One region of the Sporosarcina sp. Y1009 genome, then DNA from elsewhere that is predicted to be linked to it. Evidence: predicted binding sites of a transcription regulator. Region 1 holds the regulator's gene; the other holds the start of a gene.
What was found. The regulator NrdR, encoded in region 1, represses ribonucleotide reductase genes. The targets are predictions, from matches to a motif close to AACACNATATATNGTGTT.
Positions count from the first base shown of each region.

Region 2: a site for NrdR is predicted at 1,940-1,957, ahead of AC25Y1_RS06165 (vitamin B12-dependent ribonucleotide reductase). Genes of this name have one in related genera too.

Region 1 covers NZ_JBYHFO010000016.1:64,012-76,481, reverse strand. Annotated here, with positions in the region: gene AC25Y1_RS16170 (phosphatase) at 367-618, shown strand; gene AC25Y1_RS16165 (hypothetical protein) at 785-1,252, shown strand; gene AC25Y1_RS16160 (hypothetical protein) at 1,419-2,039, shown strand; gene nrdR (transcriptional regulator NrdR) at 2,594-3,058, shown strand; gene AC25Y1_RS16150 (replication initiation and membrane attachment family protein) at 3,077-4,444, shown strand; gene dnaI (primosomal protein DnaI) at 4,445-5,392, shown strand; gene AC25Y1_RS16140 (hypothetical protein) at 5,433-6,344, shown strand; gene thrS (threonine--tRNA ligase) at 6,733-8,667, shown strand; gene infC (translation initiation factor IF-3) at 9,019-9,522, shown strand; gene rpmI (50S ribosomal protein L35) at 9,554-9,754, shown strand; gene rplT (50S ribosomal protein L20) at 9,797-10,156, shown strand; gene AC25Y1_RS16115 (DUF1294 domain-containing protein) at 10,301-10,582, shown strand; gene AC25Y1_RS16110 (sigma-w pathway protein ysdB) at 10,633-11,013, opposite strand; gene AC25Y1_RS16105 (dUTP diphosphatase) at 11,103-11,588, shown strand; gene AC25Y1_RS16100 (metallophosphoesterase) at 11,617-12,453, shown strand.
Region 2 covers NZ_JBYHFO010000004.1:48,008-54,646, forward strand. Annotated here, with positions in the region: gene AC25Y1_RS06165 (vitamin B12-dependent ribonucleotide reductase) at 1-1,909, opposite strand, end outside; gene AC25Y1_RS06170 (lipoate--protein ligase family protein) at 2,088-2,867, opposite strand; gene AC25Y1_RS06175 (YolD-like family protein) at 3,153-3,422, opposite strand; gene AC25Y1_RS06180 (rhodanese-like domain-containing protein) at 3,780-4,109, shown strand; gene fabI (enoyl-ACP reductase FabI) at 4,177-4,956, opposite strand; gene gcvPB (aminomethyl-transferring glycine dehydrogenase subunit GcvPB) at 5,140-6,600, opposite strand; gene gcvPA (aminomethyl-transferring glycine dehydrogenase subunit GcvPA) at 6,593-6,639, opposite strand, start outside.

The DNA.
Region 1 (12,470 bases):
ACTCCAATCAACTAATTTCATTAAACTGGGGTAGTTAAATTGATTACTGTTTCGAAAATTTACAATGTACCAGGAATCAAACAGGTTTAAAGTAAATAACAGAGTAATACACGTTTTTTACTTTACAAAATACTCATTATGTTTATTTAATTTCTGGCGAGCACATTTCTTGAGAAACAACCAAATGACGACAAATGTACTTGTAATTGACAGGTGATTACCGCCTCACATTATCTGGATGATATTAAAGTAAAAAGCCATACGTTTATTCAATTATAAATGTTATGCTTGTTTCACTAATTAGAATTATTTAATTAGAACTTTATTCAACAAAAAGGCCAGATTGTTGCATAAGGCAAGCAAGGGGTGATTGAAATTAAAAATACCAACATTGGACCTATTTTGTTATTATCGAGTGCCATTATTTATGGTTCGGCCTTAATATCAGCAACAATTTATTCACTGACTCTTGGAGGTGTTGATGGTCAAGGTTGGTATACAGAGTATGGAATTTTTGGAACTGCCCTGAGGGAAGTAGGTAGATTGCCAATAGTAATAGCTGTGTTATTAGCAATAGCGGGCATTGTTCTATTGGTAATACAAGAAAGAAAGGCTTGATAGATTATTTCCGCAATCTGGCGCGATAATTGAACACAGCTGTGCCAGAATCGAACCAGATTGTTGCACGACATAGTAACTTTAATTTGGGCTCATAATAATCGTGCCATATATGTGGATTATTGTTCAAACAAACTTAGAAAATAAGAAAGGGCAGATACATGTTATGTTACTGTTCTTAATTTTTTATATTATAGTTGCACCAATTTGTGTCTTATTACATGAATTGGGACATGGAATCGGCGCTGCCTTTGCTTCAAAAAAACATGTGCATATTTATCTTGGACCGGGAAGTAAAAAGAATAAAGAGAACTTCAGACTAGGAAGGATTCACTTTCATATATATTGGTCCTATACAGGTCTTACCTATTGGGGGAAAGACTTTAGTAAACGACAGAAAGCGATTGCATTAGCCGGTGGACCTTTATTGTCTTTGTTACTTGCCTTTTTATTTGGAATCCTGACGCTGTTTACCCCTCAAAGTGGGGTGCATTCATTGTTTTGGTGGACAACAATGTTATTTTTTCTTCAGTTCATTGGTACAATAATTCCTGTAATCTATCCTCGTTGGATGGGGGCCATTGGTGGTTACCTATCTGATGGTTTACAGCTATTACGAATGTTGAAAAATTAATATTAACAACCCATAATTCAGCCCCTTAAAGATGTAAATGAGTAAGTGGACTTTGTTTCAAGTTTTAAGAAAGAAATGTAAATTATTAAAAACAAAAAACAGTATTTTCTTTAACACAAAAAAAGATCAATTTTTAGAAGAAAATATTCAAGGGAGATGAATTAAAGTGGATACAACGAAGGGCAAGTTTGCGTTATTCTTTTGGGGAGTCCTATTTTTCTTGTTATATTTTAAGGTTTTTGCTTTTCTATGGAATCGGTGGGTTTTCGGGAGCATTATACCAGGCTCGCTCGGTTTCATAATCATAATTTTGATCGTCATTCCTGCGGCGTTTTTGACCGCAAGATTGCTTGTGCTAAAAATACCGTTGAAGTATCACATGATCGGAATCATCGGTGTCGTGCTGTTGTTTTCATGGAATGTATATGGCGATCATAGGGAAAAAGGTTTGGATGACTTAATCACTTATCAAGCTTCAAATTTCGAGGTGATGGAATTAGGTTTCTCCGATTTGCGAATTGAAGAGAAAGAACCTGTCGAAGAATTGATGGTGTTTCTGAGCCAGTACCGAGTAAAAAAGATGAAGGACTCCGACTGGAATAGCAATGTTTCAGGAGAGAAAGGATTTCAGGTCATGATTTACTCAAAGGGTAAAACGACAGGCGCCTCCATTTATGAGAATCGGCTCTTATCTTTTAATCATACCTCTTATTATAAAGTTCTTAATGGACCAATCGATATGGAATGGATTGATGCATTCAAGGAAAAATATGGGCATGGAAAATAAGCTTGGAAAGTTATTAAAACAAGATATAGGTTTTCAGTTTTAGAAGACTGCACTAATTATTTACCGACGTAAATGAAGGAGAGAATAAAAATGTATGGATTTTGCCTGTCCCACTAAAAGGCACGGTTGTTGAAAATCATAAGCTTAATTCCTCGTTCAAGGTAAGGAGGGTTTAGGCTTTTTTATCTTTCAAAATCCTTGCCATTTAAAAACCGCCTATTCCAGCTGGCTTTCACTTCATTTCTTGAAATTCACCATCTTATTCGATATTAAAACGAAATAGTATATAGATTTATACAAAATCCACTACTCAATAAACGAAAACAAACTACTAATAACAAATCAGCGCAGGCTTCTCGCGGGAGGCATCCACCAGCGCCGAAGCGTTTTTTAATGTGTGATTTTATAAACATCATCAGGTAGGAAAAGTTTTTAGGATCTTAATTCAAAACCTAAACCATTCATACTCAACGCTTTCCTATGCTTTTGTTCTGTTTACCTACATTTTCTGTTATAATTAATATACTATTAAAGGGAAAAGTGGAGGATATCTTATGAAATGCCCAGCATGCCAATATAATGGATCTAAAGTTGTCGATTCTCGTCCAGCTGATAGTAGTAGGTCTATTCGGCGGCGAAGGGAGTGCGAATCTTGTGCTTTTCGCTTTACAACGTTCGAGAAAATTGATGAAGCGCCGTTAATCGTCGTAAAACAAGATGGTTCACGTGATGAGTTTGTAGGCGATAAAATTTTACGAGGACTTATTCGTGCCTGTGTTAAACGACCTGTTGCTTTGGATGATTTAAAGGATATTGTGTATGAAATTGAAAAAGAATTGAGAAGTTCTGGAATCGCTGAGATAAATTCAGGTGATTTAGGAGAAATGGTTTTAGAACGACTAGCAAATGTGGATGAAGTTGCTTACGTTAGATTTGCATCTGTTTATCGAGATTACCAGGACATTACTGTTTTTATAGATGAATTAAAAAATCTTCAAACGAAAGCAGAAGAGAATTAATGGAAGGTGTAGGTTAAAATGGTGGCGCACTACAAAGAATTACAACCTGTGGATTCATACAAAATACAGTTATCGCACCCAATTTCGGACTATGACCGGCAACTTCTGACACTGTTTTATCAACCGCTAATCGGTTCTGATGCGATGAGTCTTTTTATGACGCTATGGGCTGATGCGGAACAAGAAGTCGAAAGGGAATACAATCATTATTATCTTATGAATCTATTATCAACCCCGCTGGAACCGATTTTTGAAGCGCGTATTTCGCTAGAAGCGATTGGGCTTTTACGCACGTATAAGAAAAAAGATGGCGATGAACGGTCATTTCTTTATAAATTATATGCCCCACTAACGGCAAAAGAGTTTTTTAATGATCCATTATTATCAACTTTTTTATTCAGTAAAATCGGTGAACAAGCCTATAGAAATTTACTTGCTCGTTTTACGGTTACTCATCCAGTTGATGGAAGTTTTACAGATGTATCTCGAACATTTCTTGATGTTTACACACCAGCTACGAACGGTTCCAATGCCAACGAAAATTCCGGAGTGGAAATTATTGGGGAGAATCGATCAGAAGGTGTTCCTTTTGTGAACTATGATTTTGATTTTAATTTGTTGAAGTCCGGACTATCCGAACAGATGATTCCACAAGCGGCATTAGCTTCAGTGCCAAGGGAGACAATAACAAAACTTGCATTCCTTTATTCCCTAAATCCGCTTGATATGCAAAAAGTCATCATGATGGCATTGGATGAAGATTTGCAATTACCAGAGTCGAGACTTCGCCGTGCAGCAGCAGATTTTTATAAAATGAGCATCTCAAAAGAAGCACCATCATTGAAAAAAGTGTTTGTCGAAACACAGCCAGCACCTCTTCAACAAGAAAAACGCTCGCGTGAAGAAGAGTTAGTGTATTACATGGAGAACACTGCACCAATAGATATGTTGCGTGATTTAAATGACAAAGAGCCATTATCCGTTGATGTACAATTAGCAGAACGGCTCATCAATACACATGCTTTACCAATAGGCGTAGTTAACGTACTTTTACAATACGTACATATTCGTAATGACGGTAAAATTACAAATAATTATGTTGAACGAATTGCTTCGCATTGGATGAACAAAAAAGTAAGCACCGCAAAAGAAGCGTTAGAATTCTCACGAAAAGAACATGACAAATATATGCAGTGGAAAAATGAAGGTCAAAAACCTGCAACTTATAACAAACGTGGAACTGGCCGAGAAGCAATGGTTCCTGAATGGTTTTTCAAAAAAGATGATAAGAAAAAAGAACAACCTAAAGCGCAAGATCCGGACGTAGAAGAAAGACGACGTAAACTACTGGAAAACTTAAACGCTAGAAGAAGTGAGGTGAAGTAAATGGAACCGATTGGAGATGCATTAAGACGAGTAGTCAATGCACCAGAATTTGCTGCGCGCTATGAAGATTTACAAGTTGAAATAATGAAGAATCCAGGTGTTCAAAAGTTTCTTTCGAAAAATTCAACTGAAATCAATGAGCAGATGATTGAAAGAAGTTTAGGTAAACTCTATGAATATTCAAGTGCTTCACATGGCTGTGATAAATGTACTGATTTATCGAACTGTAAAAATATTATGAATGGTTTTGAGCCAAAGTTAGTGATTAGACGTGACCTGATTGATATTGAATATTTAAAATGCCCATCAAAATTAACAGATGAAAATCAACGAAAAACAGCAAACATGATTGAAAGTATGCATATGCCTAAAGAAGTGATGGAAGCACAATTACACGACATTGATTTGAAAGCTACATCAGATGAAAGTAGAATTGCGGTTGTAGAAGCTGCAAATGAATTTTTAAATAGCTTAGATCAAACTGGAAAATTACCTCAACGTGGACTCTATATTTATGGTCCTTTTGGTATCGGAAAATCATTTATTCTCGGCGCATTGGCAAATGAACTAGCCAATCGTGGGGTTAAGACGATTGTTGTTTACGTTCCAGAATTTTTACGTGAAATTAAACAATCAATACAAGATCAAACTTTAAACGAAAAAATCGACTTTGTAAAAAGGGCACAAGTGTTAGTTTTAGATGATTTCGGTGCAGAGGCTATGTCTGCATGGACACGTGATGAAGTGCTAGGCACAATCCTGCAACATCGAATGGCTGAACAACTACCAACGTTTTTCACATCGAATTTAAGTTATGAAGAATTAGAAAACCATTTAACCTATACGCAACGTGGGGATAAAGATGTTGTGAAAGCAGCCCGTATTATGGAAAGAATTCGAATGGTATCTACAGATATTAAGCTAAGTGGAGAAAACCGACGAAAATAATGAATACACATATGATTTGAAAGAGTAATGGGGGATTTTTTTGAAGAAGATACTAGCGATTTTACTAAGTTTGGTCATTCTAATTATGTTAGGTACATTTCTTTTTAACAATCAAGATACCGCAGATTCTGAAAAAACGACACCTGACACTGAACATGCAGAAGAAGCTAAAACCGAAGAAATTGAAGAGGGAAATCAAGCAGATAACACTGAAATTCTTGTAGATACATTTACATTTGAACCTTTTACTTTAAGCGTGGATATGGATGATAAAGTGGAGGCTGGCATACCTTTTGAGGTGAGTGCGTCACTAAAAAATACATATAACGGACCAGTCACCTTAAAGAGTGGTAGTAAATGTACAAAAGACGTCACATTAGTTCTAACGCCATTTGAAGATTACAAAGAGAACCAAACACCACCTGATTGTGAGGATCCTACTGAAGATACTGAGGTATTAGTTGGTGAAAGTTTAGATACAACAGCAGAATTTATCGCTGAAAATGAGGGGAAATATATTGTTTCTGCTTACTTTGCGAATATGCCACTTTTAAAGAAAGCTATAACAGTAGGAAACCCAGCATTAGATGTGAAGGATGCCTCCTCAAATTTAGGCTCACTATCCCTAAATGTAGTTGCTGAAGGTGAATTTAAAGTTGGAGAACCAATTTACTTATCTAGTGCGCTTTCAAATACGGGTGATAACTTTATACGTTTGCTTGAAAATAGCTGCCAATTGGATATTCAGTTTACAGTTAGGGCAAATGATAAATCAGTCAAACTACCCGAAACATTTGGTCCATGCCAAGATGAAAACCGTAAATTCAACTTACAAGCAGGCAACACACTCAATGCATATTCTTCCTTTTTACCCGAGGAAAAAGGAACCTATTCAGTTAAAGTTTTTCATATCAATGAAGTTTCAACTGTCCTAGAATTTGGTGTAAACTAGATTTTGTGAAATTTACTTGCAATTCATTTTGATACGGCGTATACTCATCTCTAATAAGTAATTAAATGCATGGATAAGGATAATAATTGTTTTGTTAGCCGCCAGAGAACGGGGACATTAAGGGAAAGATTGAATTGTATCTTTCCGCACTTGGCTGGAAGCCCTGAAGGAATGACGTACAATTTACCACCTTGGAGCAGCATCGGTGAACTTAGTTTTCGTAACCGATGACGGATCCGGCCCGTTAGCCGAAGCAGAGCTTCTTTAATAACTTGAATCTATTATTCCTGTTATTAAGTGAAGAAGGGTGGAACCACGAGCGATAGCTTCGTCCCTTTCCAGGGATGGGGCTTTTTTTGTTTTTTAATTATAAAAGGAGTGTTTGAAAATGTCGAATGAAATTAAATTGAAATTTCCAGATGGTGCAGTAAAGGAATTTCCAAAAGGAACGACTACAGAAGAAGTCGCGGCATCTATTAGCCCAGGACTTCGTAGAAATGCACTTGCGGGAAAGCTAGACGGACAATTGATTGATTTTAAAACACCGATTTCAACTGACGGAGAAATTGCGATTATTACACCAGATTCACCTGAAGGACTAGAGATTTTACGCCATAGCTCTGCTCATGTGCTTGCACAAGCAGTAAAACGTCTTTTTAAAGATGCAAAATTCGGCGTTGGTCCAGTCATAGAGAATGGATTCTATTATGATATTGACTCATCCGTTCCAATCACTGCAGATGATCTACCTGAAATTGAAAAAGAAATGAAGCAAATCGTGAATGAAAATATTGACATAGTGCGTCGTGATGTTTCTCGAGCAGAAGCGATTGAGCTTTTCACAGAAATTGGCGATGAATATAAATTAGAACTGATTCAAGCAATCCCAGAAGATGAACAAGTATCGATATATGAACAAGGCGACTTCGTAGACTTATGTCGCGGTGTACATGTCCCGTCAACAGCTAAGCTAAAAGAATTTAAATTACTCAGCATTGCAGGCGCATATTGGCGTGGAGATTCCAATAATAAAATGTTGCAACGTATATACGGAACTGCTTTTTTCAAAAAAGATGCACTGAAAGCTCATTTGAAAATGCTTGAAGAGGCGAAAGAACGAGATCATCGGAAAATAGGTAAAGAACTTAACTTATTCATGAACTCTCAAAAAGTTGGTCAAGGACTTCCAATGTGGTTGCCAAAAGGCGCAACTGTCCGCCGTATTATCGAACGCTATATTGTCGATAAAGAAGAAAAACTTGGTTATGATCATGTTTATACACCAGTTTTGGGAAGTTCTGAACTGTATAAAACAAGCGGACACTGGGATCATTACCAAGATGATATGTTCCCGGTCATGAGTATGGACAATGAAGATCTCGTCCTTCGTCCAATGAACTGCCCGCATCATATGATGATTTATAAAAATGGCATTCATTCATATCGTAACCTGCCGCTTCGTATAGCAGAGCTTGGGACAATGCACCGTTACGAAATGTCAGGCGCACTTTCAGGATTACAACGTGTGCGCGGTATGACTTTGAATGATGCGCATCTCTTCGTTCGTCCAGACCAGATTCAGGATGAGTTTAAAAAAGTTGTTCAGCTAATTATTGATGTTTATAAAGACTTTAATATTACTGATTATTCATTCCGCGTATCTTACAGAGACCCAGAAGATACTGAAAAGTATTTTGATGACGATGCGATGTGGGAACGCGCGCAGGAAATGTTAAAAGAAGCGATGGATGAACTGAATGTTGACTATATTGAAGTTGAAGGTGAAGCTGCATTTTATGGTCCGAAACTGGACGTTCAAGTAAAAACTGCAATTGGAATGGAAGAAACACTTTCAACTGTTCAATTAGACTTCCTATTACCGGAGCGATTTGACTTAACTTATATCGGCGAAGACGGAAAGCAACATCGTCCGGTTGTCATTCACCGCGGAGTCGTTGGAACAATGGAACGTTTTGTTGCCTATTTAATAGAAGAATACAAAGGTGCATTCCCAACTTGGTTAGCACCGATTCAAGTTCAAGTGATCCCAGTTTCTCCAAGTGCACATTTTGATTATGCAAATGATGTACGTGAAAAACTTGTCGAAGCAGGATATAGAGTGTCATTAGATGAGAGAGAAGAGAAAATCGGTTATAAAATTCGTGAAGCGCAAATGCAAAAAGTTCCATACATGCTTGTCTTAGGTGATAAAGAAGTTGAATCTGGTGAAGTGAACGTACGTAAATACGGAGAGAAACAATCTGAAAGTATGAAGTTTGAAGACTTTATCCAGAGTATATCCGAGGACGTAAATAAAAAGTAAGCTTAGTAGCGTTTCGTTCGAAAAATTTGCAGATAGAATTAATGGTTGACATGTATCAGCCTGGATGGTATGATAACTAAGGTAAGTAATTTATTGAATATAGTTTGTGGTATAAGAAGAGGCTACCCGCTTCTCACCTGATGGACGCGAAAACGTTGTTAGCAGGTCAGCACATTTATGAAGTATCGTACATGTTGATGTGCGTACACATATGCGGGTAGACAAATCCAATTTGTCTACTCGCTTTTTATTTTTAAAATATATGGTGGGTACGACTAATAGGGTCGTTATATCCAAACTATTTATTCTTGAGATAAGTTTACCCGGAGGTGGATTACTATTAGCAAAGACATGAACGTAAACCAGGGCATACGTGCCCGCGAGGTTCGTCTGATTGATCATAACGGCGAACAGCTTGGAATCAAAACACGCAACGAAGCACTGGAAATTGCAACGAGTGTTAACTTAGACTTAGTTCTTGTTGCACCGAAAGCAAAACCACCAGTTGCTAGAATTATGGACCACGGAAAATTTAAGTTTGAGCAACAAAAAAGAGAACGTGAAGTTCGTCGGAATCAGAAGATTATCTTGTTGAAAGAAGTTCGTTTGAGCCCAACAATTGATGAGCATGACTTTCAAACAAAACTTCGCAACGCGATTAAGTTCCTTGAAAACGGCGACAAAGTAAAAGCATCGATTCGTTTCAGAGGACGTGCGATTACACATAAGGAAATCGGACAACGAGTACTAGACCGATTTGCTGAAGAATGTAAAGAACTGGCTACAGTTGAACAAAGACCTAAGATGGAAGGCCGTAGCATGTTCTTAATACTTGCGCCAACTGTCGAGAAATAAGTGACAACGAAAGATTTAGGAGGAACCATTTATGGCTAAGATGAAAACACATAGGGGATCAGCAAAACGTTTCAAGAAAACAGGTACTGGAAAACTAAAACGTGGCCGTGCATACACAAGTCACCTTTTTGCAAACAAAACGACAAAAGCAAAACGTCATTTGCGTAAAGCATCACTAGTTTCTTCAGGTGACTACAAACGCATTCGCGAAATGATCACGTACGTAAAATAATAAAAATACTAAATTCGAACAGAAAAGCAGGAGGTTTTTACTATGCCACGAGTTAAAGGCGGAGTAGTCAGACGTAAGCGCCATAAACGCATTATTAAATTAGCAAAAGGGTATTATGGTTCTAAACATAGACTATATAAAACAGCAAACGAACAAGTAATGAGATCATTTAATTATGCATACAGAGACCGTCGTCAAAGAAAACGTGATTTCCGTAAATTATGGATTACACGTATCAATGCGGCAGCTCGTATGAATGGTCTTTCATACAGCAATATGATGCACGGCTTAAAAGTAGCTGGCATTGATATCAACCGTAAAATGCTTGCTGAACTAGCGGTGTCTGACGCAACAGCGTTCACACAACTTGCAGATGCAGCAAAAAAAGCAGTTGCTAAATAATTAACGAAAACTAAACCGCCTTTTCGCTTGAAGAAATTCAAGTGGAGGCGGTTTTTCTTTTAAAACTGTTATTATATCGATTTAGTTTTCTATCAAATGAATAAAAGTGTAAACTAGTAAAAAGGGGGAAATCGATTGCAAACAGTGATTCTTATTTGGATGGCCATTATGTCGATTTGGGCTTTTATAGCAATGGGCTATGATAAACGTCAAGCAAAGCGAAAAGGACAGCGAATACCTGAGAAAAACTTATGGTTTTTAGCGATTCTTGGGGGAGGAATCGGTTCCTATTTGGGTATGCAAGTATTCCGTCATAAAACAAGACATACATCATTTCGAATTGGTTTTTTAATGTTAGCTATTGTTTATGGTGTCGTGATACTATATTTATTCGGTGTAACATTACCCACGCAGTCTATTGCATAAAAAAACTGTCAGGAAATAGACAATTCTATTCCCGACAGTAAGTATATGGATTAATTTTGCAAGAGTTTTTCGATTGGATTTTTCCAACTAATTTTTGCTGTCGGATAATTCGACAATATTTCTGATTGAAGAAATTGAAAATCATCTTTAGTGAATCCTTGAAGTTTTGCTTCATCTTTCACCCAAACAAAAATGGAAACGACTTCAAAAGCGTTTTCAGTTGTACCTAAATACTTTTCGCCTTCAAACATGGCGCCTTTATACGTTATAAAGAAGTTTTTACGAACATTTTTTACATCATCATAGAAATAATAACGTTCCACCTCATATGCATCATCAAGTTTACGTTTCGGATCGAATAGATAACGAATTCCCCGATAAAATAAATAAATGATGAATGCAATGATCACAAAGCGGATCAAGAGTCCCATATAAGATCCCCCTTAAAAATAATATACTCTCTTATACGGATGAAATTACGGAAGGTTTCACTTTAATCGAAAATAATCGGAGGTTTATCATGGAACTTACAAAATTATTTAATATGCAACGTGAATTAGATATATTTATACAAAAAAATCGAGATGCTGAACAAGACTATTTTCAAGAAAAAGGGCTTGCGCTGCTCGTTGAACTCGCAGAATTAGCAAACGAGACGAGAAGCTTTAAATTTTGGAGTTCTAAAGGACCCTCTGAAATAGAGGTAATCCTAGAAGAGTATGTCGACTCCATCCATTTTTTATTGTCCATTGGAATTGACTTGAATTTAGAGGGAATCACAAATTGGCCAAATGGTGAAGTCGAGGGTGAGCTAACTGAATTGTTTTTGAAAACAACTGCATCCATTACACATTTTTTAAACAACCCAACGATGGAAACCTACAGCAATGTATGGATTCATTACGGTGCGATTGCGAAAAAACTTGGCTTTACACACGAAGCAATTATAGAAGCTTATGTCTTGAAAAACGATGAGAACTATACACGCCAAAAAGTAGGCTATTAATCTTAAGCGAATAAGGAAAGGATACCACATGCGGAAATTACTGTTTTTTATTATTTTTATTGGCGTTATAGGTTTTATCATCTATGACGGGAATACCACGGTTAAAACAACAAATTATACACTCAGTTCTAACAAATTACCCGCTAGTTTTGATGGGTATAAGATTGTTCAGTTGTCGGATTTGCACGACGCAATGTTCGGCGAAAATCATCTAGATCTTGTGAGTGAAGTCGTGAATGCTGCGCCAGATGCAATTTATATAACTGGGGATTTCATTGATAGAAATAGGTATGATTTAGAGCAGAGTTTACTACTGATTGATGCGATTAAAGATGTAGCACCTATATACTATGTAACTGGAAATCATGAAATTTCAATAAATGATGTTAATCGAATTAAAACTGAACTTCAAGAACGTGGTGTTCATGTACTTTCTGATGAGAATCAGGTTTTAACGTCCGCTGCGGGAGAGATGATTGCACTTGGTGGAATTGAAGATCCGCTGAGCAGTACTGAAGCTGAAAACACTGCAATTGAGAATTCAATAGTCAATGCATTTTCTGATGTTTCCGATGATATGTTTAAAATATTATTATCACATCGTCCTGAACACTTTGATATATATGTACAAAGTAATATTGATGTAACGTTCAGTGGACATGCGCACGGGGGGCAAATTCGCATTCCAGGATTCGGAGGTTTAGTTTCACCAGGACAAGGCGTGTTTCCCAAGTTGACTTCAGGAATTCATGAAAAAGAAGGAAGTCAACTAGTCATTAGTCGGGGAATCGGGAATAGTCTTTTTCCAGTTCGAATCTTTAACAAATCGGAAGTAGTTGTAGTAACATTGAGCAAAGATGCCTAAAGGGGTCTTGAACAATT
Region 2 (6,639 bases), on a different contig from region 1:
GAATTGATTCACGAATATCATCAGGCATTTTTTTCATGAAACCAGTGTTAATAAATGCATTACGGAGTGCTTTTGTTTCTTCATCTGTTTTGCCGATAAGGAATGGGAAACTTCCCTTCTCTTTAGCTAGCTCAACAGATTCACGATATGCAGTAGTTGCAATCGCTTCAAACACTTTATCTACGAGTTCATTACCCTCTTCTGAGCCGTATTCTTTCTCAGTGTAGATTAATAGATCTGCAAGCCCCATGACACCAAGACCTACACGGCGTTCACCAAGTGCTTGTTTCTCATTTTCTTCAAGGAAATATGGTGTCGCGTCAATAACGTTATCTTGCATACGCACACCGACCTGAACGATTTCTCTCAGTTTTTCATAGTTTACTGTTTTTGTTTCTTTATCAGCTACTTCAGCAAGGTTCACTGCAGCTAAGTTGCACACAGAATATGGTGCTAATGGTTGTTCTCCACATGGGTTTGTTGCTACGACTTGCTGGCCGTATGCTTTTGCATTCGTTTCGCTGTTAGCATTATCGATAAAGAATATGCCTGGTTCAGCAGAATACGTTGCACAAATATTGATAAGATCCCATAGCGCGCGTGCTTTGATCGTTTTATAAACTCGAACTCCGAATCCTTGTCGTTCCCATTCACGAACATCCCCGATTTCATGCCATTTTTCGTTATAGAATTTCATTTCTTCCGGAGAATATTTTTCGACTGCTGGGAATCTTAGGTCATAATCCGCGTCTTCCTCGACGGCTTTCATAAAATCATCTGTCAGTGTAACTGAAATGTTTGCGCCTGTAAGGAATTCTGGGTTATGTACGGAATACGTTCCACCGTCACGTAATTTCGTTTCAGCGTCTTTCATAATCTCTTCGCTAAAGCCGCCTAATCCAGGGATGTTACGATAGTTTAGAATACTTTGGTACATCGCATCTTCCTGAGTTGTTAATGGTTTGAATTTCAATTTTTCATTTGCTAGTTTTTTAATCAGTTCTTCTTCTGTATGTTCTAGAAGATAACGGAGAATTCTTGGATTCTGCATTTTGGAAATGATAAACTCAAGAATATCAGGATGCCAGTCCGCCAGCATGATCATTTGTGCGCCGCGTCTGGATCCACCTTGTTCGACAAGATGTGTCAATTTGGCTATATCATCGAGCCATGAGACGGAACCTGATGATTTACCGTTCACACCTCTTGCAAGCGTGTTGCGCGGTCGTAACGTTGAACCGTTCGTTCCAACACCGCCCCCGCGGCTCATAATCTCCATAACTTGTTTACGGTGATCTGAGATACCCTCGCGTGAATCGGCTACAAAAGGCATGACGTAACAATTAAAATACGTTACATCCGTTCCTGATCCTGCTCCGTATAGAACGCGTCCTGCTGGTATAAAGTTTAATGACGAAAGTTGTTTGTAAAAGCCTTCAAACGATTCCTTACGTCTTTCTTCCGTTAATTCCACTGATGCTAGGCCAGTCGCATTACGTTTGGCAATTTGTTCATAGAATACTTCAAGTGGCTTTTCAAGGACTTCAATTGGTCTTGTGATAATACCGGCTTTTTGTTCTTCTGGATTGTCAATCGCTGAACGATAATCCTGTTCAATCCATATATCAGCTTGTCCATTTTTTTTATCAAGGGCAGTAATATATCCTAGTCCACGTGCTGGGAACTTTGGATCTTCCTTTACTGTTAACACAACGAAATCGCCAATTTCCAACGTTTTCTTTTCAGTATCTTTAAATGAATATCGGTCAAGCATTACAAGTCTTGACACACCTTTATGTTCGATGTGCATGTCTTCTGTTATTGGATGCACTTGTGAAAATTCTGCAATATCTTTGTTTAATTGTTGCTTATCCAGAACTGGTTCCTGGTGCTTTGAAGCAATAACCATTGAGGCACCCTCCTTTATAGTTGTTGTCTAGATACCATATATGGTATCTAACTTAATTAATAATATACTACATATAGTTACACGATACAAATAATATCGTTTCCTCGATATTTAACAAATCCAGTCATGTCGCTCTTCTGAAATTTAAAACACCTAAAACACATCTAAAGTTCTAGTCTTACTTTTTAAAAGTCCATTCGTTATTCCCATACTTTTTCCGTTCTATTTCCTTTACATAAAAAAGTTGTTCCTCAGATAATACATAAGGTTCAAGCTTCATATTTAACGCCTTTTCAAAGCCTTTTGAAAAAGCTTCGATACTTTCACTCGGCGACACTTTTCGTCCTGCTAGCTGATCTATCGCCACGGCTTTTTCGCGGATACCGACTTTCATTCTTTTTCGTTGTTCATCCGACTTAAATTTAAACAATGACACTAGTTTTTCTGCATCTAGGCTTAAGAGAATGGCACCATGCTGTAAAATAACACCTTTTTGTCGGGTTTGAGCGCTTCCGGCAACTTTTTTACCTTCCACGACGAGTTCATACCAACTTGGTGTATCAAAACAAACAGCACTTTTGGGATTTTTCAATCCTTCTATTTCTGCTTTACTTTCCGGAATTGAAAAATAAGCGTCAAGCCCTAAATTTCGAAACCCTTCAAGTAATCCACCTGAAATTACACGATAAGCTTCCGTCACGGTTTCAGGCATATTTGGATAGTCTTCTGTCACAATAACGCTATATGTAAGTTCATCTTCGTGAAGTACACCGCGCCCACCTGTTGGCCGCCTTACAAATCCTAGATTATGGTGTTCTACCTGTTCCATATCAATTTCTTTTGAAACACTTTGAAAATAGCCAATCGACAATGTTGCAGGAGACCATTCATAAAAACGCAGTACTGGACCAATTTCTCCTTTACTATGCCATTCCAACAGTGCTTCATCGAGCGCCATATTATAAGAAGCAGTGCATTTACCAGAATTTATATAATGCCAAATTTTCGTTGCCAATACATTTCCCTCCTAAGTGCCGACCTTCATTTTAGCATCCCTGTTGAACTTTTAGAAGAGATTAAGAGAAATGTTTATGAATCCTATTAATGAATATACATTAAACAGCGCACAATCAATTATTAAGTAGCTTCGTACACTTTTTCTTCCATGATATTTAATATGTGAAATATTAACTAGACCACACCAAAAAATAAAATAGAAGGGTAAGCCCCTTCTATTCCAGCATTATTCAATACGCACAATTGACATTATATTAATTTTCACGCTATTGAGAGGATTACTCTCTAGTGTAAGTTGACTAATTTGGGAATCAGCACTTGTAATAATTCCTGTTACGCTTTCCAACTTTTTATCAAAATATATTGTTATCGTTACTTCTGTTTGAAACTCTAAAGCTTCCGCAATTTTCTCTCCAATTTCCTCATAATCAAATTCCGTTAGTATAGGACGTTCCATTCCATCATTCGATTTCGGTGGTTTCGGTACTGCTCTCATCATAATCCCCCTTTCATCTTTAGGTACACTCGTTCTCATTCAGTTTAATGATAGCGAATGAACGTTCTTGTGTAAAGCGAAATAAAAAGCACCGAGATTGGTGCAAGTAATATAATAATTGTGCATAAGGCTTTTCCAATTCGATATTTAGGTAAGGAAATTCTCTCAAGACGCTCGGGCATCTTATGAAGAAAATGTCGATATGTTAGATGCCTGGAAAATATGCTTGATAAATCCTTAATACCAATGGATTTATTAACTCCTTCCTCTTATAATAGAATAGGATAGAGAAAGGGGAAAGTTGTTGTGGATACACTTTATATTGTTCTAGGAATCCTAGTCATTATCATAGCTTATATGGTTGTGACAATGTTACGCCTACGAAAAGCGGTAACGAATTTAACACAAGAAGAATTTATAAAAGGCTACCGGAAGGCACAATTAATTGATGTCCGTGAGCAAAAAGATTTTGACGCAGGTCATATCTTAGGCGCTAGAAATATTCCATACTCACAATTAAGGCAACGCCATAAAGAAATTCGTCCAGATTTACCGGCATATTTCTATGATCAGAACGGCGGAAAAAGTGCCCGTGCTGCATTGCTTTTAAAGAAAAAAGGCTATACAAAATTATATCATCTTCAGGGCGGATTCCGTCAATGGTCAGGTAAAATTAAAAGTAAATAATCAAAAAAGGTTGAGCTCGCAGATCGTCTTACATCTGCTTGCTCAACCTTTTTAATTTACAGGGAGCTTACCCCATAATATTATAGCCGCCATCTACATAAATGATTTCTCCAGTTACTCCGCTTGAAAGATCGCTTAAAACAGCAAGGGTCATATTGCCAACTTCTTCTTGAGTTATATTCCTTTTTAGAGGTGCAGTTTCTTCAATTTTTGATAAAATTGTATTAAAAGAAGGTACGCCTTTTGCAGAAAGTGTACGAACTGCACCAGCTGAAATAGCGTTAACGCGAATATTATCTTTCCCCAAACTAGATGCTAAATATTTAACAGATGCTTCTAGAGAGGCTTTTGCAATACCCATTACATTATACCCTTCGAGCACTCGTTCAGCGCCTAAGTAGCTCATTGTAACGATTGATCCACCCTCCGTCATATAAGGGCTTGCTTCTTTAGCTACAGCGATAAGTGAAAATGCACTTGTATCTTGAGCGAAAGCAAAACCATCTCTAGATGTATTAATAAAATCTGTTCGAAGATCTTCAGCATGCGCAAAAGCCAATGAATGGACAACTCCGTAAATTGAACCAACTTTTTCACCTATAGTTTTAAAAGCCGTTTTGATACTTTCATCTTCATTTACATCACATTGGACGATGAGTGTAGCTTCAATATCATTTTCATTTAACAATTTAGTGATTCTGTCCAGTGAGCGCTCTTTACGATAGGTAAAGATTAAGTTAGCACCTGCTTTAGCAAGTGACTTTGCCACACCCCATGCGAGACTTCTCTGATTCGCCACGCCCATGACAACAATATTTTTCCCTTTAATTTTAAGTAAGTCTTCCATAATATTCATATCCTCCAATTGGTAATCCTATCCGCTTTTAGCACCAGGTACTAAAAGTAAGTGTAACATAAAAACTTAAAAATGTTAATCGTAAAATGCTAAGATTTATTGAATTTTTCGCCCGTGAAACGGAAAAAAACACAGTTTTAATACTGTGTTTTTCCATATTCATATTTAAGTTGCTTATTCTTTCGTATAACGCAATACAGGCTGACGTGCTGCTCGTGTTTCGTCAAGACGTTTAATAACAGTTGTATGTGGTGCTGTCTGAACGATTTCCGGATTATCTTCGACTTCTTTTGCAATTTGAATCATTGCATCGATAAATGAATCAAGCGTTTCTTTCGATTCTGTTTCTGTTGGCTCAATCATCATGCCCTCTTCAACATTAAGTGGGAAATAGATTGTCGGTGGATGGTAACCGAAATCGAGCAATCTTTTAGCAATATCAAGTGTACGAACACCTAACTTCTTCTGCCTACGACCTGATAATACAAATTCATGTTTACAGTGTTGCGTATATGGAAGATCAAAGTAAGGCTCTAATCTACGCATCATGTAGTTCGCATTTAACACCGCATTTTCAGTAACAGCCTTCAAGCCGTCTGGACCCATTGAACGGATATAAGTGTATGCACGAACGTTAATGCCGAAGTTTCCGTAAAAAGGTTTAACACGTCCAATTGCTTGTGGACGGTCGTAATCAAATGTAAAGACATCGTCCTTTTTCACAAGAACTGGTGCCGGTAAGAACGGAATTAAATCTTTATGAACGCCTACTGGACCAGAACCTGGGCCACCGCCGCCATGAGGGCCAGTAAATGTTTTATGCAAATTCAAGTGAACTGCATCAAAGCCCATGTCCCCTGGACGTGCTTTTGACATAACTGCGTTTAAATTGGCACCGTCATAATATAACTTTCCGCCAACCCCGTGTACAATTTCTGCCATTTTAACAATGTCTTTTTCAAAAAGTCCTAAAGTATTCGGGTTTGTAAGCATGAGTGCAGCAGTATCATCGCCGACAACTCGCTTTAAGTCTTCTAAATCAACAAGCCCTCTTTCATCAGATTTAACAGTAATCGTATCATAACCTGCTACTGTAGCTGATGCTGGGTTTGTACCATGAGCAGAGTCAGGCACAATAACTTTCGTGCGATGGAAGTCACCATTTGCTTCATGGAAAGCACGAATCATCATTAATGCAGTCCATTCACCATGCGCACCTGCTGCTGGTTGAAGTGTAATTTCATCCATTCCAGTAATTTCAACCAAATGCTCTTGAAGATCATACATCAATTCTAGTGCACCTTGGACAGTCGATTCATCTTGTAATGGATGAATATTTGCAAATCCAGGATAACGTGCAACGGATTCATTTATTTTTGGATTGTATTTCATTGTACATGAGCCTAGTGGATAGAAACCAGAGTCAATGCCATGATTACGTTTAGAAAGCGCTGTGTAATGACGCATAATATCAAGCTCAGAGACCTCAGGCAGCTCGGCAGCTACTTCGCGGCTGTAGCCAGTTGGTATTAAATCGTCAAGATCAAGTTCTGGTACATCGAGCTCAGGAAGGCTATAGCCAATCCGACCTTCTTTTGTTATTTCGAAAATTAGTGATTGGTCATCGTTACGCATTTAGGGCCTCCGTTTCCTGCACGACAGCAGCAGTGTGCT